Regions from separate parts of the Ensifer sp. Root31 genome, predicted to be linked through region 2. Evidence: riboswitches for the same ligand, from Rfam matches in the RefSeq annotation. Region 2 holds a riboswitch; the other holds the start of a gene.
The links. Region 2 has a riboswitch for thiamine pyrophosphate ahead of thiO (glycine oxidase ThiO). Riboswitches for the same ligand answer to the same signal wherever they lie in the genome.
Positions count from the first base shown of each region.

Region 1 (3,455 bases), on a different contig from region 2:
TGCGATCGGGATGGCAAGAACAACGGAAAGCAGCGTCGAAAGGCTCGCCTGCAGCAAGGTGAAGCGCGTTACCCGCCAGATATAGGCATCGAACAGCACGCTGTTGCCGAAGTCACCGCTCTGGAGCAAAAGGGCTGCAATCGCCAGGCCGACAAACAGCAGGATACCGCCGAGACTTAAAGTCCCGGCGGTCATCGTGATGCGATTTTCGGCAGGCGCGAACAAATGCGCCTCAGTTCTTGCTAATGGCGGCCAGCCATTCGTCGATCCAGGCCTTGCGGTTCGCCGCCACCTCTTCCGACGGCAGCAGGAAAGTCTTCTCCGGATTGACCAGCTTGCTAAAAGCCTCCGGCAGCGGCTCCTTGGTCGCCGCGACCGGCATCATCCAGTTGGTCGTCGGAATGATCGACTGGAACTCCGGGCCGGTCATGAAGGCGAGAAACTGCTTGGCAAGCTCCGGCTCCTTGGCGCTCTTGGTCATGCCGGCAACTTCGATCTGGATGTAGTGACCTTCCGAGAATTCGGCCGCCTGGTAGCGGTCGGTGTTTTCCGCCACCATGTGGTAGGCGGGCGACGTGGTGTAGGAAAGCACCATCGGCGCTTCGCCCTTGGTGAAGAGGCCATAGGCTTCCGACCAGCCCGGCGTTACGGTCAGTACCCTGTCCTTGAGCTTGGCCCAGGCGGCGCCGGCTTCGTCGCCATAGACGGCCTTGACCCAGAGAAGCAGACCGAGGCCCGGCGTCGAGGTGCGCGGATCCTCGATGACGATCTTCTGAGAGGCGTCGCCTTCGACCAGTTCCTTCAGGCTCTTCGGCGGCGTCTTCAAGGTCTGGGTGTCGTAGACGACGGCGAAATGGCCGTAGTCATAGGGAAGGAAGGTGTCGTCGGTGAAGTCGCCGGGTACCTTGACGTGGGCAGGCTCGATGCCGTGCGGCGCGAAGAAGCCGGTGGCCTTGGCCTCGGCGACGAGGTTTGTATCGAGGCCGAGCACGATGTCGGCCTTGGAGGCCGCGCCTTCGAGCTTGAGGCGGGTCAGAAGCTCGACGCCATCGGCGACGCCGACATAGGTGACCTTGCATTCGCAGGTCTTCTCGAAAGCTTCGGCGACCTTGGCACCCGGCCCCCATTCGGTGATGAAGCTTTCATAGGTGTAGACGGTCAGCGTCTTGTCGGCAGCAACGGCATTGGCCGCGAAGACAAGTCCTGCCGTCGCGGCAAGCGCTAGCCGGCTAAGAACCTTGAGTTGCGATGAATTGGACATGGCAGGCACCTCTCCCTAAAAATGATGTTGCATGGGAAAAGGGCGTATCGATCCGATCGCGTCTAATCCCTCCGCCGGTATGAGCCGGATCAGGTTCCGCGGGTTGGCGTTCAACGCCTCTCAGCCTTCGGCCGCCATGCGGTCGGAAGGCACCCCGTTAGAGCGGGTAGAGATTTACCGCCGAGCCGGTTTGATGGCAAGCGAAGTTTGAGGACGGCAAAAGCGCCCGCCCCGCATTTTCGCGCCGCGGCGCATGGGGTAAAATCGTCGGCAGAGTTTGCAGACGCCGAAGGAGCCTGCGATGACTGACATGCTCGTTCGCCTTTATGCACTGCCGGCACAAGCGAGATCACCGCTTGCTGACGGTATCGGCATTCACCGCGCAATGGCACCCGAACGAAGCTTGTTGTTCCCTGGATCGAGCAGACATTTGGCTCCGGCTGGGCGGGCGAGGCGGAGGCGGCCTTCAGATCGACGCCGACGTGCATGCACATCGCGGTGTTCGAGGACCGGATCGTCGGCTTTGCCTGCCACGATGTCACAGCGCTCGGTTTCTTCGGGCCGACGGGCGTCGACGAGGCCATGCGCGGACGGGGATCGGCGAGGCGCTCTTGCGCGTGAGCCTGACGGCGATGCGTGACGCAGGCTACGGTTACGCCATCATCGGCGGCGTCGGCCCGGCCGAATTCTACCGACGCACGGTCGGCGCCATCGAGATCCCCGATTCCAACCCCGGGATCTATGCGGAGATGCTGTTTCCCGATACCTTGCCCGAAGATCACTGACAACGAGGACGCAAAATCGCCGGATCGCGCCCTTGTTCGGTTTTCTTGCTTTTCCTTGCCCGTGCCTTTGCGCTATGGGCTTTGCCATGGCCCGATCCACCTTCACCATTCTGCTCGGCGGTGCACTGACCCCGACCGATCGCCTTGCGCGCCAGCTCGCAGGCAGCCGCTTCGTTGCGGCCGATGGCGGCATGCGGCATGCGCGGGTGCTATCCGTGACCCCCGACGTCTGGGTGGGCGATTTCGATTCGACCGAGGAGGCGCTGCTCGCGGAATTTGCCGATGTCCCGCGCGAGCCCTATCCCGCCGCCAAGGCTGCGACCGATGGCGAAATCGCTGTCGAGGCGGCGCTGTCGCGTGGCGCCGAAGCCTTGATCTTTGCCGGCGCGCTCGGAGGATCACGCAGCGACCATGCCTTCCTGCACCTGCTTCAGGCTGCTTCGCTGGCCGAACGTGGGTTGCCGGTGTTCATGACCTCGGGTGAGGAGGAGGCCTATCCGCTGCTTGCAGGCGAGATCGAAATCGATCTGCCGAAGGGCAGCCTATTCTCGATCCTCGGACTGACCGATCTCATCGGGCTTACGATCGTCAACGCGCGTTATCCGCTCACCGATTTCACGTTGCCGTTCGGGTCTTCGCGCACCGTTTCCAATGTCGCGGAGGGTCCCCTTCGCATTTCCCTCGACACCGGCCGGGCGATCGTTCTCGCCCGCCCCTATGACCTTTCCGGAGCCTGAGCCTTGGCGCCTCCCATTCTGAAACTCGACGATATCTTCCTGACCTTCGGTGGCACGCCGCTTCTGGCCGGCGCCAACCTGCAGGTGGAGCCGGGGGATCGCATCTGCCTTGTCGGGCGCAACGGTTCCGGCAAATCGACGCTGATGAAGATCGCCGCCGGTCTTGCCGAAGCGCAATCGGGCGAGGTCTTCCGCCATCCGTCCTCGACCGTTCGCTACCTGCCCCAGGCACCGGATTTCGAAGGCTACGACACGGTGCAGGCCTATGCCGAGTCGGGCCTTGGCCCAAGCGACGACCCGTATCGCGTCGCTTACCTACTGCAGCACCTGGGTCTGACCGGCGAAGAAGACCCGGCACGCCTTTCCGGCGGCGAGGCGCGCCGCGCAGCGCTTGCCCGGGTGATGGCGCCGGAGCCGGATATCCTGCTGCTCGACGAGCCGACCAACCATCTCGATCTGCCGACGATCGAATGGCTCGAAGACGAGCTGACCCGCAGCCGTTCGGCCCTGGTGCTGATCTCGCACGACCGGCGCTTCCTCGAAAAGGTCTCGAACGCGACGGTCTGGCTCGATCGCGGCCAATCCCGCCGGCTCGACCGCGGCTTCGGCCATTTCGAGGCCTGGCGCGACGAGGTGCTGGAGGCGGAAGAGCTGGAGCAGCACAAGCTCGGC
Region 1 is NZ_LMCO01000045.1:252,991-256,445, reverse strand. It holds gene thiP (thiamine/thiamine pyrophosphate ABC transporter permease ThiP) at 1-201, opposite strand, end outside; gene thiB (thiamine ABC transporter substrate binding subunit) at 233-1,261, opposite strand; TPP riboswitch at 1,311-1,428, opposite strand; partial or broken gene ASD00_RS30335 (GNAT family N-acetyltransferase) at 1,563-2,046, shown strand; gene ASD00_RS30330 (thiamine diphosphokinase) at 2,133-2,783, shown strand; gene ASD00_RS30325 (ABC-F family ATP-binding cassette domain-containing protein) at 2,787-3,455, shown strand, end outside.
Region 1: linked by a shared signal. The riboswitch ahead of thiB (thiamine ABC transporter substrate binding subunit) and the one ahead of thiO (glycine oxidase ThiO) in region 2 are both predicted to bind thiamine pyrophosphate.

Region 2 (3,455 bases):
TGACGACTTCAAGCAGATCGAATGTGTCTTCCGGGAAATGGTTCAGGAAAGGCACCTCGCCTTTGATAGCGATGAAGCCGTTACGCTCGCGGCGCACCTGATCAGCCTTTTTCAAAGCGGCATCCACGACCACGATGCGCTCAAACAAATGGCTGGTTAATTGGGAGGGTGGCTGCCTGACCCGGCGGGACAACTGGAAAAGAGCGGCCTTCTTTTAGGGCTCTGGGGGAAGACCGCTAGCAATCTCAGCAACGACTAAATATCGAACTAAATCTGATGATTGGCGAGAACAATTCGCATTTAAGGAAAGGAGCGGCTAAGGAGTCGTCTCGTTTCCGCTGTCGTCCCCGCGGCGCCTTTTATAAGCGCCGCTTCTCTGTGGGCTCTGAGCCGGATTCCCCGCTACCAGCAGCAGTTCGACGCACGCAAATCTCAACTTTTGCTCACTTGGAGCCAATTAAAGATTTCGCTATCTTTCTCTCTTCGGTGAAGGCGGTAGCTCAAGAAGGGAGGTCTAAATGGCTATTCACTTTGACCAGTCAGGTTTTGAACTCGCACCCGAACAGCTCGATACACTTCAAAGGATATTCGATCGCATTTGCTTCGAAACGAGGATCCCGCGCCAAGACATCCGCGCTGGCCGCCTCGCAAAATTCCTGATGGATGAATTTAGGTTCGGCAATACGGATGAGTTGGCGTTAACAGAGTGCGGTCGCTGGTTCTGTAGGCGGGCGAGCCCAACACGTCGAATTCAGAGCGAACAGCAACCGACCAGTATGCTGCACTAGGCGATGTGTTGCTCAACACCGCAGATTGACGCGCTGCCCCACTCTGGGCCCTCGACTGGGATCACACTACGCCAAGCATACTCCGGTCGGCGTGGCCGCGCAACGGCCACGCCGTCATCGAGATGCCCCAGAGACAGCTGAAAATATTCCGCATCCGAGACCCGATCTGATATGCATGTGCTCGTTAATTCAGCGCCGGCGTCGGTCCCCAGACCTCGCGATCGAATCGGCACGTTCATGTCCGAGCTGCGAGCAGCAGGCGGCGTGACTTATCGAGACCAAACATGTCGCCATAGCGATCGAGCGCGACCATGACGGAGGTGAAGTTGCTTGCATTGACCGCCCTTTCGCGGCCGAGCGAATTTTCTGCACAGATATGGCGCCATTCGGATTTCCTTTTTACTGGGTGCTGGCCATTTTCCGACCGGGCTTGCACCGTGAACCACTCAAAACGGGGGACTCTCATGGATGCAGGACGGCGCCCTACCGAGGAGAAATGGTCGAACTGCATGAGCACGTTGATCGCCGTGGCTCTCATCGCCTCGGGCGCGCCCGCGCAGGCGGACACGACGGTGTGCTTGGGAAATGTGTGTACTGTCACTTCCAGGGACGGCACCAACCATGAAAGGTCTCTGAGCGATATCAATGAAGAAGCGAGAAAGGAATCGCTTGAGAACATTCGAGACATTGATTGTAGTGTGGCAGACGATGCCTCCACTTGCCTGAAAGCAAAACTCACGCTGCAGCGCCTTTTCTACTAAACGCATGCTCCTTGATGCCTTCCCGCCGCTAGACGAGTGCGAGGCCCGCCGCATTGATGCGCCGGTTCATGTTGCTCCTCTCAGCGCGATACGCGTTGAGATGTGCTCTAAGGCATGCGGATGACGTTTTAGCCCCGTTGGGAATGAACCAACAACGCTTGACAAAGCACGGCATTGGCCGTTCAACTCGGTTCATTCACCAGGGGAGTCCCGACAAGGGGCTGAGATATTGCTGGGCGGATCGGCTCCTTCGACCGCAGCGCAATGACCCGTTGAACCTGATCCAGTTCATGCTGGCGGAGGGACGGTGGGAACGACGGCAGTTGCAACAGCTCCTTTGCGATCGCGTGGACGTGTCTCTATCTTTCCAGCGCCAAGATCTGGGTCTCCAAACGTCAAGGTTGGAGCCGACCAATGGTCTTTTCAGATGTCGTACACGAGCCAAACCGCGGACATAGACGGCAACATCGGCGCCCGTTAGCGGTGCGGCGCATGGATGAATGGCCCTACAGCTCCGGCCAGGTAACAGCTCGAACGGCTGCCAAATGAGGCAGGTGCTGATCAGCGGAGCAGGTGTCGTCGGCCTTGTCACCGCATACGAACTGGCGCGACGCGGCATTGAGGTCGACGTCTTCGAACGTTCAAAACGGATTGGCGCCGGCGCATCCTGGTTTGCCGGCGGCATGCTGGCGCCCTGGTGTGAGCGCGAAAGTGCCGACGAGAAAGTCGAACGCGTCGGCGCGACAGCCATCGAGTGGTGGAAGACGGCGCTGCCCGACAAGGTCGTGCAAGAGGGGACACTTATCGTCGCCGCCGCGCGCGATACACGCGAGCTCGATCGCTTCGCGGCGCGAACCATAGGGCACAGATGGCTTGATGCAGACCAGATAGCCGAACTGGAACCCGATCTCGCCGGCCGTTTTTCTCGTGCACTCCACTTCCCGAGGGAAGCGCATCTCGATCCGAGAGAGGCGCTGTCTTCACTCCATGACACATTAATGGCCATGGGGGTGCGTTTTCATTTCGGCCAGGCGACCGATGCCACCGTCGATCGCCGTGTCGATTCGCATATTGACTGCACAGGCCCTGCCAGGCTCCCGGATGACGCGGCACTGCGGGGCGTGCGTGGCGAGATGCTCTATCTGCGCACCGGCGACATTCAACTGTCGCGTCCAGTGCGCTTCTTGCATCCTCGACACCCCATCTATGTCGTTCCACGCCGCCAGGGCGTCTTCATGGTCGGGGCAACAATGATAGAGAGCGAATTGTCCGGTCCTATCACTGCACGGTCGCTGATGGAGCTCTTAAACGCAGCCTACGCCCTGCACCCGGCCTTCGGCGAAGCGCAGATCACCGAAACCGGAACTGGCATTCGCCCCGCCTACCCCGACAATCTGCCAAGGATCACGAAAAGCGGTTCGATCTATTCCGTGAACGGTATGTATCGGCATGGTTTCCTGCTCTCGCCGGCTCTTGCGCACGACGTTGCCGAACTTCTGCTCAACCCGGACCACAGATCGGAGTTCTATGATGAACCTTAACGTCAATGGCGAAGAGCACGAGGTCGCCTGCTCGACGCTCGCCGAACTGATGGCTGCACTCGACTATGAAGGAAGCTGGCTGGCGACCGCTGTCAACGGCGAACTCGTTCACGCGGCCGACCGCGATCGATGGCGCTTACGCGATCATGATCGCATCGAAATTCTCTCGCCGATGAAAGGTGGCTGACCATGCTGCAAGTCTACGACACGGAAATCACCTCCCGACTGCTCCTGGGCACAGCGGGCTATCCATCTCCAGCCGTGCTTTCGGACGCCGTGCGGGCTTCAGGGACACAAATCATCACGGTCTCGTTGAGGAGAGAGACGGCCGGCGGCAAAGCCGGAGGTGCGTTTTTCGAACTGAT
Region 2 is NZ_LMCO01000042.1:67,074-70,528, reverse strand. It holds gene ASD00_RS28745 (hypothetical protein) at 1-160, shown strand, start outside; gene ASD00_RS28740 (hypothetical protein) at 519-788, shown strand; gene ASD00_RS28735 (hypothetical protein) at 1,024-1,299, opposite strand; gene ASD00_RS28730 (hypothetical protein) at 1,298-1,549, shown strand; TPP riboswitch at 1,741-1,872, shown strand; gene thiO (glycine oxidase ThiO) at 2,095-3,090, shown strand; gene thiS (sulfur carrier protein ThiS) at 3,080-3,277, shown strand; gene ASD00_RS28715 (thiazole synthase) at 3,280-3,455, shown strand, end outside.